DNA from 2 places in the Pseudoalteromonas sp. NCCP-2140 genome. Region 1 is predicted to be linked to the other one. Evidence: riboswitches for the same ligand, from Rfam matches in the RefSeq annotation. Region 1 holds a riboswitch; the other holds the start of a gene.
The links. Region 1 has a riboswitch for lysine ahead of dapA (4-hydroxy-tetrahydrodipicolinate synthase). Riboswitches for the same ligand answer to the same signal wherever they lie in the genome.
Positions count from the first base shown of each region.

Region 2: it holds a riboswitch for lysine, as region 1 does, so the genes downstream of both, lysC (lysine-sensitive aspartokinase 3) here and dapA (4-hydroxy-tetrahydrodipicolinate synthase) in region 1, are expected to answer to the same signal.

Region 1 covers NZ_BRCZ01000014.1:61,645-72,345, forward strand. The annotation lists gene dtd (D-aminoacyl-tRNA deacylase) at 1-32, shown strand, start outside; gene NFU46_RS18710 (spermidine synthase) at 40-729, opposite strand; gene NFU46_RS18715 (bifunctional GNAT family N-acetyltransferase/hotdog fold thioesterase) at 958-1,851, shown strand; gene NFU46_RS18720 (phospholipase A) at 2,156-3,193, opposite strand; gene NFU46_RS18725 (succinylglutamate desuccinylase/aspartoacylase family protein) at 3,380-4,498, opposite strand; gene NFU46_RS18730 (PLP-dependent decarboxylase) at 4,504-5,709, opposite strand; gene NFU46_RS18735 (2,3,4,5-tetrahydropyridine-2,6-dicarboxylate N-succinyltransferase) at 5,709-6,449, opposite strand; gene dapA (4-hydroxy-tetrahydrodipicolinate synthase) at 6,464-7,348, opposite strand; lysine riboswitch at 7,486-7,682, opposite strand; gene NFU46_RS18745 (DNA-3-methyladenine glycosylase I) at 7,866-8,561, shown strand; gene NFU46_RS18750 (YdiU family protein) at 8,570-9,982, shown strand; gene NFU46_RS18755 (OmpA family protein) at 10,311-10,701, shown strand, end outside.
Region 2 covers NZ_BRCZ01000001.1:620,186-630,886, reverse strand. The annotation lists gene NFU46_RS02970 (TonB-dependent receptor) at 1-1,673, opposite strand, end outside; gene NFU46_RS02965 (DUF4136 domain-containing protein) at 1,837-2,391, opposite strand; gene NFU46_RS02960 (ATPase) at 2,514-5,300, opposite strand; gene NFU46_RS02955 (condensin complex protein MksE) at 5,300-5,845, opposite strand; gene NFU46_RS02950 (hypothetical protein) at 5,848-7,122, opposite strand; gene nhaD (sodium:proton antiporter NhaD) at 7,271-8,521, shown strand; lysine riboswitch at 8,610-8,782, shown strand; gene lysC (lysine-sensitive aspartokinase 3) at 8,864-10,243, shown strand; gene NFU46_RS02935 (4'-phosphopantetheinyl transferase superfamily protein) at 10,220-10,701, opposite strand, start outside.

The DNA of each region.
Region 1 (10,701 bases):
ATGGTCCCGTTACTTTTAATTTATCTGTTTAGCAGACAACTACTTTTTGATCATCACGATGTGATTCACGTAGTCGGGGATTTTTACAATGCTTGGGCGCTTGCCAAACTCGGTGATTAGCAGGTGCTCAAGTTGTTTTAGTTGCGATGGGTGATTAGATAAAAAATTAATGAACAACAAGCCATCTTTTGCCATCGCTGCTCTTAGTTTGGTGTAAAACTGGTGCTTGTATAAAAATAATGGCGCATCTACCTCACTGAATAAATCTAGGATAATCCAATTGTATTCGTTGTTTTGCTCTAATACTTGCTGCGCATCAAAACAGTGCAGATTATTGGCATGATCGCCACCAAAGTAACGTTTATAGCAGTGAATTATGTCGGGGTTTTTATCAACCGATGTCAGTTGGCTGTCAGGGTAGGTGTGCTGTAAGTAATTACGAATAGCACCACCGCCTAGCCCTAGTTCTAAAATCTTTTTAGGTTCTTCTAAGTCTTGCCAAAGCTTTGCAAGGTATTGTAAATGCGGGAAAAGTAATCTGGCAGGTCGGCGTTTTTCAATGACCGATTGCAGAGTTTCGTTGATCAGTAACCAGCGTAATTGGTTAAGTTGCCTAACTTGAATACTGTAATTGCCTTGTTTATGCCAATAGATGAGTTGCCCTAATCGGTGGCAGTCCTCAATAAAACTATGTTTTACTGCGCCACTGGGTTCAAGAAAATGTTCCATATTTCGGGCCTTTAGCTATTTGTTTATTAAAATAATACAATTATTTCAGCATAGACCAGCAGGCTTAAAGTGCAATTGTGCATTAGTTTTTACAGCTCAGAATAATAATTTAGGCTGGGTCACCAAAGTATTATTCCAACTTGTTAGAAGATCGCGTATCGTAATTCGCATTCCAAAGGCCACGACAGAAAAACAACAGACAGTGGCTGAATTATCACAGGAGTTTTTATGTTTAAAGTGACCACCCCACAAAGCAGCGAAGATTGGCAAGCGTACTATTCATTACGTTGGCAGGTTTTAAGAGCACCCTGGGGCGAGCCGCGTGGTTCTGAGCAAGATGACTTAGAACAAGACGCTGAGCACCGCTTTATCAAAAATAATGACGGCGAAGTATTAGGTGTAGCCCGCCTGCATTTTAACAATCATCAGCAAGCGCAAGTTCGTTATATGGCGGTCGCTGAAGGTAATCGTAACCAGCATATTGGTAGCCGTTTATTACATGAATTAGAAAAAATCGCATGGACTCAAGATGCTGACGAGCTGGTATTGTATGCTCGTGAGCGAGCTCTTGATTTCTATAAACGTCATGGCTACGAATTAAAAGAAAAAGCGCACCTTGCCTATGACGATGTACAGCATTGGAAAATGGTAAAACAAAAGCCCTCTGAGCCGGGTTGGTTCCGTCATCCAAACTGGACACAAGTACTGCAAAACACGTGGCGTGAGTCGATCCCAATCAGTGATGCGATGGGCATTAAAGTTGAAAGCTATACCGATTGGCAGTTTACTACCCGCGCTGATTTAGATGCGAACTTAAACCTTCATAACACTATGTTTGCGGGTTCAATTTATAGTTTAGCAACCTTAACAGGGTGGGGCGCAACTTACCTAGCGCTGAAAGAAGCAGGTCTTGAAGGAAATATCGTGTTAGCTGATGCCAACATTAAATACCTTAAACCACTCAATAACGACCCTCGTGGTAGTGTTGAGTTGGCTGGTTGTAAAGGCAAATTAGCTGATTTAGAAGACAGTGGTAAAGCAAGCTACCATGTGCCAGTAAATGTATACGATGGCGATGTGTTAGTAGCAGAATTTGAAGGTCACTTCATCGTTAAAAAATAACGACTATTTAGAGCGAGCTAACTAAAGCTCGCTTATACCCAAACCCCCTCAATATGCGAGTTTCAGTTGGAATTAAAAGCGATTTAGGCAAGGCATTGATTGCAAGTAATAGTGGTTCTATTGTTAAAATCAATAACGCAGTATAAATCGCATTTAAACCAACCCTTTGGGCGCTTCACAGGCACTTACTCTCATCGTTGTTACTTCTTAAAAGGGACTGCCATTCTTGCAAAGTAACGCCTTGATATTAAGCACCTGTGAAACGCTGAATTCTGCATCGTGAGGGGGCTTGGGTATATATTTATTAAAGCAAGTCAGTTAACAGAATACCCACACCAAAACGTTCAATATCGGCGTTGTAATCAATCAAGCTCTCACCATAACCATTAAAATATTGTGCGTAGCCACGTAATCGGCCCCAAAGAGGGAAAGACCAATCTAATTGGATTGCACCACGGTTATCTGAATTTAAATTATTGCGGGTCATAAAGCTAAACTCATGCTCGTTGTAACGGTATGCACCCGAGAACTCAAAGTAACCCATGTATTTGTAGATATCTGGATTATCATCGCCACGGGCTTCTAGCTCATCGTCTTTTTTATCTTCAGGAATGCGATACCAAGGCTTAAAGCTAAAAACAAAGCCATCTTTTTCCCATAGGAAATCGGCATAGATACGGTTCCATGAACGTGAATTAGGCTGGCTGCGGCCATTCGATTGATGTGAGGCACCAATTGCAATTGCCATTTCATCGCCCCAAAGCACATGCTCAGGATCAAGGTAGTTCACCCAGAAGATCTCTGGTTCGTAATTTGTTTCACGAAATGGTGATGAAATATCTTTGTTGTAGAACTGCCAAAACGATTGCATAGTAAACGCAAAGAATACGCCTTGATCTTTATCTGAAAAGCCTTCGAAGATAGGCACTTTAATTGAAAGTTGATATTTCACTTCAAGATTATCAAGTGGCTCGCCATCAGTTTGCTCTGCAAGATCTTTTAAACCATCAAAAGGACGTTCATTCGGGTTAGATACGTATGAAAGCGGTAATATGTAGTTACGCTTATGTGGGGTGATCACATTACGGTTTTTCTTGCTCACTTCTTCACGGGCTTTACGCTTATCTAAAGCGGTGAGCTTTTTACTCTCGTCTAAGTCTGAGCATTTTTTACGAAGTTCTTCGAGTGTTTGTTTACCGTCACCGCCAATCGCTTCGTTCAAAATACACTGCTTTACGAGTTCTAGCGCGTCATCTTGTTCGTTAGTTTGTGGTTGTTCAGTTTGAGCAAATACAGGTACAGAAAATAAGCCAGCTGCTGCCAGCCAAATGCGCCATCCCATTGCAGTTCCCTTTCAGTAGACTTGTAAGTAGGTATAATTATAACGATTTTTACATAAGTAACCGTGAACTTGTACTGAATTGTTGAAATTTTAGGTAAATAGAGAGCCCCAAGCTAAGCTTGGAGCCCTGCTGTAACGGCCTAAGGGCATAAGCCGTTGACTCTCACGCAATGAGAAGGGATGAGCTTATAGCTCAAATACGTTGGTAAAAAACTTATAAAGTTCGGTACCTTGATTCACGCTTGCTGAAGCAAAATGCAAAATAGCAATGGCGTCTTTATCAAAACTTAATGTTTGTAGCGGCTGCTCAGAAAGGTAGCGCTCCATTCTTAAAATGCGGGCGATAGGCTCACCTGCTTTAATATGGCCACCCAGTGGGGCAAGATACTCGACCATGCCACCCATAGGTGCGTAGTAAGCTACATAATTTTCAAGCATGCAGGCATAACGTGTCATCGCTTTTGGATGATACGCAGCATCAACTAATACCTCTTTTTGATTGAGGTAACTTAAAATGCTATTTGCATCTTCAAAAGCCGCACTTAAATCGATTTTTTCTTGGCTACCAAGTTCAACAGTGAATGCTTCTACTTGAACAGCAAATTCACGGCCTTGTTTGGCAAGCTCTTCAGATAGTGACCACCATGGGCAAAAACTCGCTTCATCCATCGCGCCATCAAAATCACTTGGGATCAGTAACACATGCTCGATGTTGAAGTAGCTTGCGCTGTCTTTGGCGTATTCAGGGCAATATAAGTGCTTACTCGAGATAGGCCCCGTGTGAAGGTCTAAAACGATATCAGCCTGGTGGGCAAGCTTTTGCAAGTTAAGAGCAATGCGCTTACCCGTTGTTAGGCTGTAATCAGGACCCGTTAATTGACTGTCGATGTCAGCAACGAGTGCCTGTTTAAATGCAGCTTTAAGGGTCGCATCATCACTGTCTTTATGCTGTTCAGCAATCTGTGACGGTAACGCTTTATTAAAGCGGTACATGCGGTTCCAATTGGTGCCAGTAATTGGATCGAAACGACCTAAAGTAAACTCACCTGATTTTTGGTTGCAACCAATAGGGTTAGCATAAGGAACTAGGGTAATATCGCCACGCAGCTTGAGTGATTTTAGCTGCTCAAGCAATTGATAAATTACTGCATTACCTTGTACTTCAGCGCCGTGCATATTGGCTTGTATATACACGTTAGGTCCTGTGCCATCGCCTTTTAAGCGATATACAGGAATTGCCAGTGGTAGGCCGTTGGCTATCTCGCCAACCACAATATTCTCTTGGCTGATTAACTCTTTGCTCATGGCGATTACCTTAAATAATAGTTGGCATCTTCAGCACTACGAATGCACTCAATATTGCCTTGTTCAAGGGTGTATTCAGCCGCTAATTCGTGGCATAAAAAGTACGGCATACTTTCGGTAAAGCCGTACGCACCACATTGGCTGAATACCAACCAGTCTTGCTCATTTAAATCGCTCGCTAATTGGTGCTCACCTAAGCAATCAAGGGCGGTGCAAAGAGGGCCGTATAAAGTCATTGCCGCAGGCTCAGCCGTCGATTCGCGAAGTAAGGCTGCAGGAAAATCTTGGCTTGTTACAGCAGGGCGAAGTAAATGGTTAATGCCGCCTGATAAAATCACCTGTTGTTGATTGTAATTCTCTTTGCGCTCAACAATCGGCGTTGCGTAATGGCCGCATTCGCCCACCGCATAGCGGCCAAGTTCCATCCAAAGCTCTTTGACACCAGCATCCGCTTTAATACCCGCCAGAGTCTCGATAAGTGCAGACCAATCAAGTCGGTTAGCATCTTGCGTATAAGGAATACCTAAGCCACCCCCTAAATCGAGAATATTAAGGTTAATATTTATTGAGCTTGCTAGCTGTTGTAATGGCGCAATCATCGCACGCCATAGCTCGGCGAGCTTGTCAGTACTTAGCATATTGCCCCATTGGAAAATATGCAGACCATCAAAGCTAAGAGCTGGGTAATCACTTACAGTGAGTGCTTGCCACTCATCACAGCCCAAACCAAAAGGAGTAAGGCTATCGCCACCAAGAGGGTTCTTTTCGCTGTCTGGCCAACGAAGTTGTACGCGCAATAGAACTTGCAGCTGACAATTTGCTTTTGTTGCTTGTTCGTTTAACCAGCGAACTTGGTTAAGGCTCTCGGCCACAAAAGTACGTACGCCGCGAGCAATGAAATGTGAAATTTGTGCAGGGCTCTTTGCAGGCCCTGTGTTGAGCACGCGCTCGCTATCGATGCCTTGAGCAAGTACTTGCTCAAGTTCACCTTTACTTGCAACATCAAAGTTAAACCCTGCGCTGTCTAAACATTGAATAATGCGAGACAGTGGGTTGGCCTTTACGGCATACCAAAGCTTCACATCGGTTTGCGCAGTCAGTTGATTTAAATGTGCAGTTAATTTATCTAAATCATAGATAAAAAATGGCGTATCAAGATGTGTTGAAACTTGTTCAACCGCTTGCTTGATGGGCGTGCTCAAAAAGCTCATTAACGTAAAACCTCTTCTAACAGTAATGATGCATCGCTTTGTTCATCACGGTATTTCACGATCAATGCACAAGACATGCTTAGACCTTGCTCGCGAGCCCATGCATTTGAAGCAGGGCGAGAGCCTGGGATCACAATCGCGTTTTCTGGGATGGCTTCACCTTTGTCTAGCTGGCGTTCGTTAACGCAATCGTAGACAGGAATAGTTGCAGATAAACGAACACCTGGCGCAAGTACAGCACCTTTTTTCACAACCACACCTTCAACAATAACGCAGCCTGCGCCGATGAATGCGTCATCTTCAATAACCACAGGGCTAGCACCAATTGGCTCTAGTACACCACCTAATTGTACTGCAGCACTTAGGTGAACATTTTTACCCACTTGTGCGCATGAACCCACTAATGCGTGGCTATCGACCATAGTACCTTCGTCGATGAACGCACCAATATTCACATATGCTGGTGGCATGATAATGGTGCCTTTGGCAACGTGTGCGCCACGGCGAACACTGCTACCACCTGGTACCATACGCACGCCTGCATCTGCTGCAAAGCCTTGTGGTGCTAAGTTGTGCTTATCAACAAAACCACCAGGGAACTCAGTATTATTGCCGTTTTTAAAGGCTTCTAAAATGCCTTGTTTAACTTCAACATTGGCGTGCCAGTTGCCGTTCTCGTCTTGTGTTGCTGCGCGAACTGCGCCTGATTCTAAGTTGTTTAATAATTCTAACCAGCTCATGATAAAACCTGTTTTTAGTTCCAAGATAAAATTGTGTTGTTTGCGTGGGTGATGCTGTCTGTTTGCTCAAGCTCTAAATGCGTAAGCGGCGGACGTAAATGCGGGGTGTTTATTTTACCTTGCAGGTGCATCAGTACTTTTACGGGGATTGGGTTTGCCACAGCGAATAAACTTTGGATTGCTTGCGACCAATCGGTGAATAGATTTGGGTATTGACCACTTAAACTACGTTTAACAAACTCATGGGTTTGATTCGGCCAAGCATTCGCGGCAACCGAAACTAAACCTTTTGCACCAGCTTGAGCAAAATATGGCATAAGTGCATCATCGCCACTGAAAATAGCCAGTGTTGGTGATGCCGTTCTAAAGCCTTCAAATTTGCTAATGTCGCCACTGGCTTCTTTTAAAGCCCAAAGATTTTTGTGCTCAGCAAGGTTTTTGATCACCTGTGGTGAAATCTCAACTGCGCTGCGTCCTGGTACGTTATACAACATACAAGGGTGGTTACTTGCGTCTAGTAGGCTTTCAAACCAATGTGTTTGGCCAACAACCCCAGGTTTTGCATACAAAGGTGAACCTAACAGGTAGCCATGAATAGGTAGTTGGTTGCAGTATTCAACCCAAGCAACTTGTTGTTTGAGGTTCATGCCACCCACAGCAACCATGAGTGGGACACTTGGCGCTAATTGGCAAACATGCTCAACAATGGCTTGTTGCTCTTTGAGTGAAAGCGCCAGTCCTTCACCGGTACTGCCAAGCAATAAAATGCCATTATTTGCATCTTGCTGCTCCGCAACCAGTTGTTCAAGGGCCGTGTAATCGACCTCGCCAGATTCGGTAAATGGCGTGACAAGCGCTGTCCATAATGGATAGTCGTTTAAATCAAAATTGTTGATCATCTCTCACGAACTTATAAGGTATTCGAAGAGTTTATGCGGGAACATTTGAATGGAGCCGCATGTCGTCGTTCGAACAAGGTATAATTCGAAGAGCGAATGGGCTTAAGATAATAAAGACACGACGGCCTTATTATACTAAGACCAGAAGCTCTCCACCAAACTAATCAATAGCGCTATGCTATTGTTGGTGACAGTCGCTGGGATTCAGCCCAGTCGCCCGAAATAAACACCTCACAAACGGTGTTATTTCTCGGCGTTAATTCCCCTCACGTATGATCAACAGAGTCTGTGCTCTTCCCATACGCTACCTGAATAACGCACCTCTTCCAGCCCTTTATGCTCGCTTTAAAGGTTAAAGCCAACATAGTTAAATAGGGTATTGGCGGCGATTAAAGCATTTTAGCCATCTAGGTGTCAAGGCGAAGAATTTGTTTTTTAGTGACCGATTTTGCAACATGGTTACGTATAAGCGTGTTTTTACGTACACTTAGCGTTAACCAAATAAATTGGAAAAATGATGGAAAAATTTAACGATATTTATCAACGAGCCGTATCTCGAAAAGGCAGCGAAGAAATGCTGCATGCACTGTTATCAAACCCGCTCGATGATACTGATATTGCCAAAATGCATGACGATTTATGGTTAGAAGAGTTTACGCGTAAAGTCTTTCAAAGTGGTTTTTATTGGTCTGTTATCAATAATAAATGGGCTGGTTTTCGTGATGTGTTTTGGGATTTCAGTGTAGAAAAATTGTTGATGATGCCGCCAGATATGCTTGAGCAAAAAGCCAGTGATGAGCGAATTGTTCGTAATTTTAAAAAAGTACAAACGATCCCAGAAAATGCGTACATGATCCACGAAGTTGCCGAGAAACATGGCAGTTTTAGCCAATTTATTGCAGATTGGCCAACTGACAATATTATTGGTTTGTGGGCCTATCTTAAAAAGCATGGTGCGCGTTTAGGGGGAAATACTGGCCCGTACGCTTTGCGAGCGCTTGGTAAAGATACCTTTTTGCTTTCTCGCGATGTAGAAGCTTATTTGCGTGCCCATGAGTTGATTGATGGCGGCTTACAAACTAAAAAGTCATTACAAGCAGCACAAGATTTTTTCAATGAATTACAACAGCAAAGCGGTTACAGCTTGCAGGCATTAAGCCAACTAGTGGCCTATGGTGTAGGCGATAATCGTGTAGGTGTAGCGACATCTTAAGGACAGTTATGAAACTGCAAACCCGATACACAGATATTAGTGAACTGCTTGCTATTAAAGATATGCCGAGTGCCGTTGCTAAGCCGCAATTACTGCTATTTAATGACAAGCTCGCTGATAATTTTGCGATTAATCACGACAGCGAATTTTTAGCTAAATTACTATCTGGTTCAACAATAGATAAAGATGTTGCACCGGTTGCACTTGGTTACTCAGGTCATCAATTTGGTCATTTTTCACCGCGTCTTGGCGATGGCAGAGCACATTTGCTTGGCGCTATTGCAGATAAAGATGGCACATTGTGGGACTTGCAGCTAAAAGGCGCTGGAGCAACGGTATTCTCACGTGGTGGTGATGGTCGCTGTGCTATTGGTCCAGCTGTACGAGAGTACATTATGAGTGAGGCGCTTTATGCGCTAGGTATAGCGACTACGCGCTGTTTAGCTGTGGCTACAACTGGTGAAACGGTATATCGTCAGCCACCACGCCCGGGTGCAGTTGTCACTCGTTTAGCTAAAAGCCATATCCGTGTGGGTTCATTTCAATACTTAGCTACCCAAGGTGATATAGAAGGGCTAGAAAAGCTCGTTGATTACGCAATTAATTGTCATTTTCCGGACATTAGCAGCACGGGTGAGCAGCGTTATATTGAATTTTTAACTGCCGTACTCGATAAGCAAATTGAGCTGGTTATCAGCTGGATGCGAATTGGCTTTATACATGGCGTTATGAATACAGATAATACCTTGATTAGCGGTGAAACCATTGACTATGGTCCTTGTGCGATGATGAATCAGTTTGACCTAGACACGGTGTTCAGTTCGATTGACCATCAAGGACGTTATGCATTTGGTAATCAACCCAATATAGCCAATTGGAATATTGCACGTTTGGCTGAAAGCTTAATCCCTTTATTTGCTGATCAAGATAGTGCCGTCGAAAAACTCTCGCCGGTAGTGAATGGCTTTGCAGCTAAATTTAATGATGCATTTAATACTATGTGGCAGCAGAAATTAGGATTAGCAGGTCAGCAAGAAGGCGATCATGCTTTAGTTTCAGAGTTACTTGGTTTAATGAAACAACATCAGCTTGATTATACCAATACTTTCAATGTGCTCACTGAATCTTTAGTGAGAGGCTTTGCAATCGATTCTAACCTAAAAGAATGGGTTTCAAAATGGAGGTTAAGAACATCTCCTGAAAGTTACAGTACAATGCGAGCTGTTAATCCTGCAGTCATTCCACGCAATCATAATATTGAACAAATAATAGCTGAATTTGAAAAAACAGGTGATAGCTTATTATTAAGTGGTTTTTTTGAAGCTATTTCAAAGCCATACACGTACAGTAAAGAGCATCAACGTTGGTATGAGCCGCCAAATGACGGTGACAAAAACTATCAAACCTTCTGCGGTACATAAGTGAAAGTTACATCGTTGAAAGAAAACAAGTTATTTATCGCTTTTGAATGTTCGCCGATTGAGCAGAATAATCACTGGTGGTATCATTGATTTTAGGTAAATTATTGCTTTAAGTAGTGTTCTACTACTATGCTGGTAGTTTGAAGGTTTTTAATCGGAATAAGTTACCACTAAATAGAGTTGCTTTTATTAAGAATAAAATCTTAATAAATATTAAATGTAGCCGCCTATAAAATTTCATTAAATTAGTTTTTAAGCTGCTATATAGTTTTAAGTACTCAAAATACATTAGCTTTAATAGCTTTATTGTGAAAATGGGAAGGAAATAATGAAACTAAAATCACTTACTATTGCGTTAGCACTTGCTGCAACTAGTACAACAGGCTTCGCTGCTGAAAAAGAAGGTTTTTATATCGGCGCATTCGGCGATTACTATGATAACTCTTGGGAAAATGTTCGCGATTATCCACCAGGCGGATTAGATGTAGATGATTCAACCGGTTGGGGTCTAGAATTAGGTTATCGTTTTAGCGATTATTGGAGTGCTCGCTTAGAGTATGCTGATATGGATTTCGATTGGAATGCAGAGCTTAACGACGGCACATCTGTAAGTGGTTCAGAAAGTGGTAAGCGTTACGGTATCGATGGCCTATATCACTTTGGCGGTGGCCCATTTTACGGTATTTTTGGTTTGAAAAACCTTGATGCCGTTGATGAAG
Region 2 (10,701 bases), on a different contig from region 1:
TCATCAGAGTTACGTAAGCGGTTACTATGTTGCTTACACCATTCGTTATCGATACGCAGCTCAAGCACATCCATTGGTTGCCATACTGCACCCAGTGTTACACGGTGATCAGGGTAGTTAAGCGCATAAAAGCTCGCATCAATATCTGCCGTGCCATAGTCTTCTGACTTTTCTAAAAAGGTGTAGCTGGCAATTAAATCAGTGCTTTCGAACGTTTTATTCGCTAAAAACTCAACGCCTAAGGTGTCTATATCAACCGGGTTTGCAAAACGTGCTGAGGTTGCATCAAAGCGATATGTCCAATCCGTAAGGTTTTTATCTTTACGGTAGAAAATAGCTGAATCTAAACGCCATGAAGACTGTTCAATCAGTAAACCTAATTCAAGGTTATCGGTAGTTTCGCGCTCAAGGCTGTAGTTACTTCTGAATAATCCGCCCGTTTCACTGCCGCCGATGGCGGTATAACCGGGAACTTGTGTTGCCTCGGCGTATGACGCATACCAAGTATGTTCACTGCCATTTTGATTAGCTATTTTAAGGCTGGCATCGGCAATAAATGAGGTATCTGAGCTATCACGGTTGGTATCATCAAATGCAGCACCAACACGTAAAGTAAGCTCTTTGTTCGCTGTAAGGGCTGATTTGTACTCAGGCAAGATACTTAGCTTAGTGTAATTACGTGATGTAAAGTTGTTTTCAAGAGACGTTGATTCAATTTCATCAGCAATAAATTGCCCAGCATAATTAATTGCATAGCGGTCATTTAAACGGTGGCGTCCAGAGAGTCCCAATGACTTAACTGTGGTTTCGTGAAACGCTTCAAAAATAGCAGGGTTTTCACGAGACAATACATAATGGTCGTTATGTTTACGATAATAACCAGTCACTTCAAAGGTATTGCTCTCACCATACATTTGCTTGTGATTGAGCATGAAAAGCTTGGTTTCAAGATCTTCGGTTTCGTTAAAATTAAATGGCGTGTAAAGATTTGGCCAACCAAAAAACTTTTCTTGGCGGCCGAACATTAAATCAGTTTGCGAGGTAGAGCTTGCAAGTTGAACACGCGCTGAGGCACGTTCAAAGTCGTGGTCGCCATTATCAATTGAGCCATCACTTTTTGAGTGCGAGTATTCACCCTCAAAACCTAATCGCCAATCAGGTTTGCTATCAAGCTTTTGGCTACGGGCAGCATGTATGCTTTGTAAATTAAAGCCATTCGTACCTGTGCCAAGTGAAACACTACCGGTACTCGTGATAGGGCGCCAGCCAAATGAAACCGTACCAACCGAGCTATTCATACCATAAAGGGCATTATCAGCACCTGTAAGTACTGAAGGTCCTGTTAGCATTTGTGGTGCAATTGGAATTTCAGCAAAGTAGTGACCAGATTGAGGGTCGAATAACGTACTGCTACCGACACGAAAGCCAGTATTTTCAAAGATACCACCACGTATGGTGACATCAGCTTGTGCTTCAGCCATATTACGCGATTGCAAATCGACACGCGGGTCATATTCTAAATTTGATACCGGTGCATCAAAAGTACCTACAGGTTCTTTATTTGCGGTTGCTGAAACTTCAACGGTGATTTGTTCAATATTGTTGGTGTCTTCTGCTAGTACTGAGCAAGTGACGAATAATGCGGGAAGTGTAAGCTGTACTGCGCGTACCATCTAAAACTCTCTTGATTTTGTTTAATCTGGGGTAGTGGGCTAGTTAGGCGCACTGAAAATTGCGGGTATTGTATCTGAATCACTGAGTTATACCACTCCAACCAGATTTCAGCAGGCAATAAAAAACCGCGCTAATTGCGCGGTCTTTTAACTAAAACAGTGTTTAGTTTTGATTAATTGATTGCGGTGGGAAGTTACTTAGAATGTTAGCAACAGTCTCTTTGATAACTTCAGTGCGCTTTTCAGGTGATTGGTTCTTTTGCAAACGACCTTCTTTCGCACCGCGCCAAACTAATTGGTTAGAAGCACGGTCTACCACGTCTAGAATTAACGTACCCACTTCGTATTCGCGAGCAGTTGTTTGCGTGTTGTAACCCATACCCCAGTAATTCCAGCGAGCGCCGTAACCCACGTTAAAGGTATCTACATCAATTTTTGTATCAACAGAGGCGTGATAGTTAATTAGTACATCTGCTTGCGCTAAATCAACTAGCTTCATACCGCTTTTTTCTAGTTCAGCATTTACAGCGTGACGAACACGTTTTTCCATTAAAGGGCTAATTTGGTAGTTCGCTACGTTTTTAGTCAAGCTGGCATTAGGTACCCAAGAGAAGGTTTTATAATTACTAAAATCTGCTGATTTGTCGTAATCCCAATCAGGCGTTTTAGCACAAGCCGCTAAAAATAATACAGCCGTCGCGATTAATAAGTTCTTCATATTGTTTGCTCCTTGGCAAAATTTCCACTACTTGATTGATAACATAACACAAATAATATTCAACTGAATGATTATTTAAAAACTATGGCACATTTACAAAAAAGTACTGTAATAGTTTGTAATTAAACAGTGTGTTCTACTTCTATCCAGTCTTTTTCATCCACCCAGTTTTGTGCACCATCTTTAACAGTACGAATAGGGACGATGTAATCACAGCTAACTTGTGGTTTAACTGAGGCAAAAATCGGCACAAAGCCAAAGCTAAGCGCGGTTTCGATAATTGCTTTTTGGTTTTGTGGGTCGATATCAGCTGCTTCATCGATATAAATCGGAATACGATACAAGTTTTGTTCTTGGTCGCTTAATAAGTAACGAATAAACAACATGCCACACAGTAGCTTAATGGTAATACGGGTACCGTTAGAGCCGGCTGAATCGATTTTTTCGAAGTGCTCAGTTTCGCCAGCACGGTTTACTACTTCAAAACGAATATCAAATAAATCGGTCAGAGTTAAACCGGCTTTTTCTGAGGCAAGCTTAATTAAATGATCTTTCGCTTCGTTTACCGCAGATTCGCTATAAGGCTCTTGGCTTAATAGGTCGAGGGTATCGCCTTGCTCAAACTGATTTGAGGTACTGATAATTGTATCAATGCTATCAACTAACATCTTGCGCGGAATAACATTAATTTTGAATGCTTGAAGGTTAGAAATCCGATGCTGACTAATGCCTTTATTAAAGCTGTTCATTTCGCGGCGTAGGCGGTCTAAGTCTTCACGCAAGCCCTTAATAGTGGCGGCTACTTCGGTTAACGCAACTCGGCCTTGACGTTCAACGGCATCGCGCTCGTTATCGATGTTATGAAACGCGCTAATAAGCTTTTCGTATTTAGTAAACTCATCGTTTTCGTTATCAAATTTAGTAATACCCGCATTGTAAATATGCATGTAGGTGTTACGTACGTTGATATCAAAGTTACGTAGCTCTTGGCAGTCTTTGTTAAAATGATGAATGAGGTCACTTAAGTTATCAAAATCAATATTGATTTCAATCATGTATGGAGTGACTTTGCCTGAGTAAAAATCAAGCGTGTGATCGATACGTTCAGATTTAACTTGACGCAAACGGTCAGCTTGGCGCGCAAGTAGATCTTTTTTCGACTTGATAATTGAGCGACGATCGCTGATTGAGCCACTATTTTTTTGAATGTCTTGCAGATAGTCGTCAACTTGCTCGCGTTCTGCATTTAACTGCTCTTTTAGCAGTGTTTGTGCATCGACAGATTGCTGCATCACTTCAAATTGTTCAAAGCGTTTTAACGCTTCTTCTGAGGCCATTAGCTCATCATATAAAGCATCTTTTTCTTTTTGCTTTTCGGCGACATTAGCAGCGACTTCGCGTTGTTGTTTAAACTCTTTTAGTGAGTTTTCTAGGGCAGCGAGTTGCGCGGTTAATTGCTCTTTATTTTCGCCCGTTTGCATTTGCACTGGGCTTAGCTTTTTAAGTTTAATCGTCGCGCCAGGAAGAGTCAGTACACCGCCTTTCACATTTGCCGATAATTGCTCTAAAAACTCACCAAAAGCATCTTCGTCTGTGATCTCAACATCACCATTGCTGGTGGTGGCAAACGATAAGATATCAGGGTTTAGAATACGCGAAATCTCTTCAACTTCTTTTAAAGATAAATCTTCACGCATACGGGTGAATAAATTGAACTCAAGGTTCTTTAACTGCAGTTTTAAGCTCTTAATTTGCTTTTGTGTTTCGCTAATACGGTAATCAAGCGTGTGCAAGCTTTGCCCTTGGGCACTGCTTAATGAATGCGATAGCGATTCATAATCTTGTTTAAGTTGTGTAAGGCTTACTTTTAAGGTGGCTTTATTAACTAATTCAAACTCAGATTTAAGTGCTCGATAGTCTAAAAACCATTGTTCAATTTGTGTTTGCTTACGTTCAATATCACGTGATTGCTGAATATACAGCTGCTGCTTTTGGTCGAATTCGTGCTTTTCGTGTTCGATATCCTCAAGGGCAATATTGAGCTCAGAGAGTTGCTCTTGTTGATAGGTTTCAAAGTCAATCAGTGCTTGGTCAATTTTTGGCGCATAGGCAGCAAGCTTACCTTTTAAAACTGTTTGGTTTTCAAGCATAGATTCAAGAGCTGCGATTGGCTCTTGCATTGACTCAAGGGCTTTTAATTCACGTTTAGCGCGATTCACTTTATCAAATGAACGTCGCCACACTTCATAAAAGTCGACACGTGAGTTTGACATATGGCGCTCAAATACGCGTAACATAAAGCGCTTAACATCACTGGCACCTAACTTATGCAAGTTAAGGATACGGCGGAAAATTTCTTTGTAAATTGCTGAATCTTGCACGTTATTGAGGGGGATCATCTTTAAGTTGATATCGCCATCAAACGGCGTTGCGCCGCCAGTGAGTAGGGCGTTAAGCTCTTGCGCTTTTAATTCAATTGGATTGAAACCTTGCTCTTTTAAGTGATTAAAAAGCTTGGTGAATTTTACAATGGTTTTGCCTTGAGTGTAGTGTTCAAGGTTCAACTTACCTTGATAGCAAAAAAACTGATGCGCGTAACCAGCAATTTTACCAAGGCCGGCAACACCAATCACCACAGGGCCATTAGGTAGGTCAGCTTCGAGTAAAATATAGGATTGGTCTGACGAAAAGTAGAATTTTCGGGTTTCGTCTAAATCGTGGCCATCCCATTCTGTTAAACGTAAATCATTGATCAGTGGAAATTGCAGGGCATTAATTACCGAGCTTTTACCGGTATTATTAGGTGCACAGATTGAACTACTTTTATCCAGCGGGATCACGCATTTTGCATAGCCAGCGGTATTTAAAAGCGCAAGTTTGCTGAGTCCGTATAGGCTTTGGCTTTGCATTATTCGTCATCTCCTAGGTAGGTTTCTTCGTTTACTTCCATTAATGCATCGATATAACGATAAATAGGTGCTTGCAGCATAAAGCCGTTTTCTACTTCGCGAGCAAGACCTAAACGCACCATACGTAAGTAGACGTCTTTGCGTAAATCTGAGCCTGAGAAGATTTCTAATTGATCAAACAGGTGCTTGTTGATTTGCACTAAGGTTTGCATCAGTTCAAGGTCGTTTACTTCGTCAAACAAGGCACGCATTGGATCTTTACCGGTATTGGCATAGTGCTCAATCAAGATGTAGATAGTCAGTGCGATGGCACGCGAAATTTTACCCATATTTGGGGTGCTTTCGTCGCTGCCAAAATAGTAAAAACCACGGCTATCATGTTGCAGATCATGGCCAAGGGCGTTAAATAATGCGCGGTAAGCATCAATGTGTTGGTCAAGCTCTTGCCACATCAGCGTGTCTTGTTCGCTAATGTGGTAGCCTGATGTGAGCTTTTTATTAATAGCTTGCAGATGCGTTAAATCATCTAAATTAATATCTGTCATGGTTATTGCTCTGTTGCTTTTTTATCGTCAGCAATCGATGAGTTAAATGGGTAAAGAGAGAAGTGTTGCTGGGCAATTTTTATTTTTACTTTCTCTTGGCTTTGGCTAATTTCAAGGTCGCCATCGCTAATCAATTTTTGATACAAGAACAGCATTTCGTCAGCTTCTAAGTCTGGGTAGCTTTCATCTAAGAAACTAAGCAGCGGCTGAGCTTTTTTGCTGGCTTTTTTAAAGCGTTTTCTAAATTGTGTTTTAACGTCGTTGTAATCAGGAATATGTGGGCTTTGATAGGCGGGCACATCATCATGTTCAGGAAGCTGATATTCATCGTGCTCAAAGTCAACTAAGCCTGCCATATAGGCCACAATATGACGTTGCTGACCAAGTGAAAAACGTTGTGCATCTGAGACAAAGTTAGGCTGTACTGCACTTAACATGTTATCGACGCCATTTTTACGCACTAAACCAAGCACTTTAGCCGCTTGACGCGTAATTAGGTTGTTGCGGCGTAATTCTTCACGCAGTGGCATCAACATATCGGCGCTTTTACGTAAACTTTCACGGCCAACTAAATGCATTTCTAAAATGCGGGTACGTAATTGTTCAAGCATGCGTTTGTCTTGGTATGACTTACCAAGGCGGTCAATTTGCTCTATTTGCGCGCTAATTTGCGCTTCGATGGTATTAAAGCAAGCGTGGAAGTCACCACGAATATCCACCATTTCCAGCATAGGCTCGATGTATTCATCGAATGCTTCAATTACAGCCTGGTAGCGTTTTTGCAGTGATTGCACCGCGTTGTCTGCTTTTGCTTGCTCAACAATATTTAAAATCGCGTTTTCGTTGTGGGCAAACAATTTCATTATTTTGCGTACCCGATCATCCATAATACGGCTAAAGCGTCGAAGCTCGTCGTAATCTTCAATTTCACCGGCTTTAGCAAGGCGATTACCAAGGCGAGCTAAATCATCAACAAGCACACTAATTTCTTGGGCAAGACCTAAGTGTTCTTCTTGTAGCAAGAAAGTCGCAAAATCGGCGATCGCACGGTTAATTTCTAACTGCGATGATTTTGCCAGTGGAATGATAATATCTTGATTCAACAAACGATTTGTTTCTTTATAAATGCGTTCATTTGACCATGAAGGTTGTTTTTGTTTTATCGCATTTTGTACGTCTTTCAAGCTGAAATCAGCCATCTTAAAACGTTTAAATAGCAGTTCTAACACCCCCCAATGTTCAGTAAGGGTATTTAATAACTTTTTAGCTGGGATCATAAGGCTCCAGTAAATTCAGACTTTGGTGTTAGCGATTAGTATTAAATTATGTAATTGAGAATAGTTTTATGCTTTCTATGCTGCTAGAATCCGCGCCGAAACACTCGAATTACAATTTTTACATTATTATAAAGGTTGTTCAAACACCATGGTAACCCCACTTATCCTAACCCTGATAGCGGTGGCATTTTTGCTTATCGTTATAGAGGATATTATCCATGTAAACAAGGCCAAAACGACGCTTTTTTTTGGCACTTTATGCTGGATTATCTTATTTATCTCTCCAATTCATGGGCAAAGCCCAGAAACCATACAACATCAACTGGATCATAACATATTAGAAATCGCGACTTTGTGGCTGTTCTTAATGGCTGCGATGACCTTTGTAGCCTATTTAAACTCTAAAGGCTTTATCCAGAATATTGTTCATAAAATTATGCCAAGTCAAATCAGTGAACGAAAGCTGATGTTTCTGATTGGTGGCTTTGCGTTTTTATTTTCATCAATATCAGACAACATAACCGCGACTTTAATCTCGCTTGCGGTGGTGATGTCACTTAAGTTAGATCCTAAAAAATTAATAAAATATGCGACCTTAATTGTATTTAGTGTTAACTCGGGTGGGGTGTCGTTGATCACGGGTGATGTTACAACCCTGATGATTTTCTTAGACGAAAAAGTTACTATTGCTAATCTACTATTATTAATTGCCCCTGCTCTGACAAGTGTTGCACTGCTCGCGGCGATGTTGTCGGTGGGTATGTCGGGTAATGTTGTGTTTGAAAAGCAAGCAGCCCGTCGTATCGAAAAGACAGATATTACCATTGCGGTTATCTTCTTCTCGACGATTATTGCTACGTTAACTTTGAGTGTGCTTTATAGTGTGCCGCCGTTATTAACCTTTTTATTTGGTTTATCTCTGATGTTTTTGGTTGCGCAATTCTTAATGCGCAAAAAAGACGTTAACAAAAAAATCATCGATTATATTCGTGAAATTGAATACGACACCTTATTGTTCTTCGTCGGTGTATTATTACTCGTTGGCGCATTAAAAGAAGTTGGTATGCTTGCTAAATTTACTCACTTATATGAGTTGATGGCACCGGAATATGCCAACTACTTGATGGGGCTATTATCAGCGGCGGTAGATAACGTACCTCTAACAGCAGCACTTTTAAAAGCTGATATTGTGATGAGCCCTCAGCAATGGCTGTCGTTTACTTACGCAACTGGGGTCGGTGGCTCAATGCTTATAATCGGCTCTGCGGCAGGTATTATTGCCATGAGTAAGGTAAAAGCACTAACCTTTATGAGCTATCTTAAAATGTCGGTTTATTTATTAATTGCTTATACCGTTGGTTATTACGGTTCGCACTTAGCTGGCAGTTTAATTTCATAAAACAACTTGACAGCTAGACGTCTAAACGTTAACTTTCGAAGCCTGCTTTTAACAGCAGGCTTTGTTATTTTAACCAGGTGTTAACTTAACATTCAGAAGAGGTGCGATACTTAGGTAATTAATGTGAGGTGACGAACGCCAATGACCATTAATGAGGGAAGTACTCGCCGAGAAAATTAACCGGACGTCACGGTTATTTTTCGGTTTATGGGGCTGAATCCTCAAAACTGTCACCAAACTAGGTGGAGAGCTTCTGGCATGGACTACTCTTTATTTTCAAAGCACCCCCTTGCCGAGTTCTTCTTGAATTACTGTGGATAGTTTTCCACAAAAGGAGACGACATGAATACCCAATTAGCCGCCAACACAAAATCAGATTACGTTGTTGCAAAATTTGGTGGCACCAGTGTAGCTAACTTTGATGCTATGAGCCGCTGCGCTGAAATCATTTGTGCTGATAATCAAGTACGTATAGTTGCTGTGAGTGCCAGTGCGGGCGTGACAAACCATTTAGTTGCATTGTGTAAAGCTGATTTGAGTGCGGCTGAACGTGATGAGCACATTACTGGCGTTGTCGCCATTCAAGAAGCAATCTTGGCAGAGCTGTCACTGGATGCTGATTTAGCTCATGGCTTTAATGAAACGCTTAAGGCTTTTCAAAAGCTAGCATCAGACGGGGCTAAGTCAGTAGCAGATCAAGATGAACTACTGAGCTTTGGCGAGCGTTTATCATCGTATTTATTTACTCAAGTATTACGCGGGCAAGGTCTTGATGCGGTGCGTTTTGATGTACGTAAAGTGCTAAAAACAGATAGTCAATTTGCTAAAGCTACCCCAAATGTTGCAGCAACCGCTGCGGCTGCTAAAGAGCATTTAGTGCCATTACTTGATGACCATGTTGTGGTAACTCAAGGTTTTATTGGTAGCAATGAGCACAATCAAACAACGACCTTAGGCCGTGGTGGTTCAGATTACAGTGCTGCATTACTAGCAGAAGCAATTAACGCAAAAAGCGTGCATATTTGGACCGATGTTGTGGGTATTTTCAGTACTGATCCGCGTTTATGCGCTAAAGCAAGCCCAATTGCACGCTTAAGCTTTGATGAAGCGGCCGAAATGGCAACGTTTGGTGCAAAAGTACTGCATCCTGCAACCATTTTACCTGCAAGCCGTAGCCATATTAGTGTGTTTGTTGGTTCAAGTCGTGAACCACAGTTAGGTGGTACATGGATTGAAAAAGAAAAATCTCAGCAACCAGGTATACGTGCCGTAACACAGCGTAAAAATCAAATTCTGTTAACGGTTAAAAGCCCAGAAATGCTCCTAGCGAGTGGTTTCTTAGCACGTGTTTTCACCATTTTAAGTGAGTTTAATATTTCGGTTGATTTGGTTACTACCTCCGAGATCAGTGTTGCAATCACTTTAGATAACGCGCCGAATGCATCACGTCCTGAGCTTGATCAAGCTTGTTTAGATAAGCTTTCTGAGTTTTGTCATGTGTCGGTTGAGAATAACTTAACGCTGGTGGCTTTAATTGGTTCTGAAATTCAATTACGTCAGCAAGAAATGAATTTAATGCAGGTATTGAGTGATTTTAATATTCGTTTAATTTGCCACGGTGCAAGTAAACATAACCTGTGCTTCTTAGTTGAGCAAAGCGAGTCAGATGAAGTCGTGCAGGCTATTCATAGCCGACTATTAGAAAGCCAAGTCGCGGCGTAGGTCGTTAAAATTAATAAAAGAGCACTGCCAGTCAGTGCTTTTTTGTGCCACAACACTTATATCAAAACCTTCAATAGAGTTACTACTCGCGCTGAAATTATGTTTGCTCAATTCTTCAAATACATTAGGGGCAAGTAGTTTCGCAATAGGCTGAGCACTTGCTTTGGCAAGCGCTTCTTTTAATGTCCAAATTCTAAAAAAGCACTGTGCCTGTTCATCGGGAGCATCAAAACGGCTAATTAAGTCAACTTCATCTTGATGATAAAAATGCTTGGCGAGTTTGATAAAAGGGCGAGGCTTACTGCTTTGTTCAATATCAAAACCAAATAGCTGTTGTTCAGGGTTAAGGGCTGCGCCAATTAAACCATTTGAATGTGATAAACAGGCCCACACAGGTTCTCTAACTGGGGTATGTAATTTAAGCTTACTGTCTTTGTCATCAAACTGGCTCGATATTT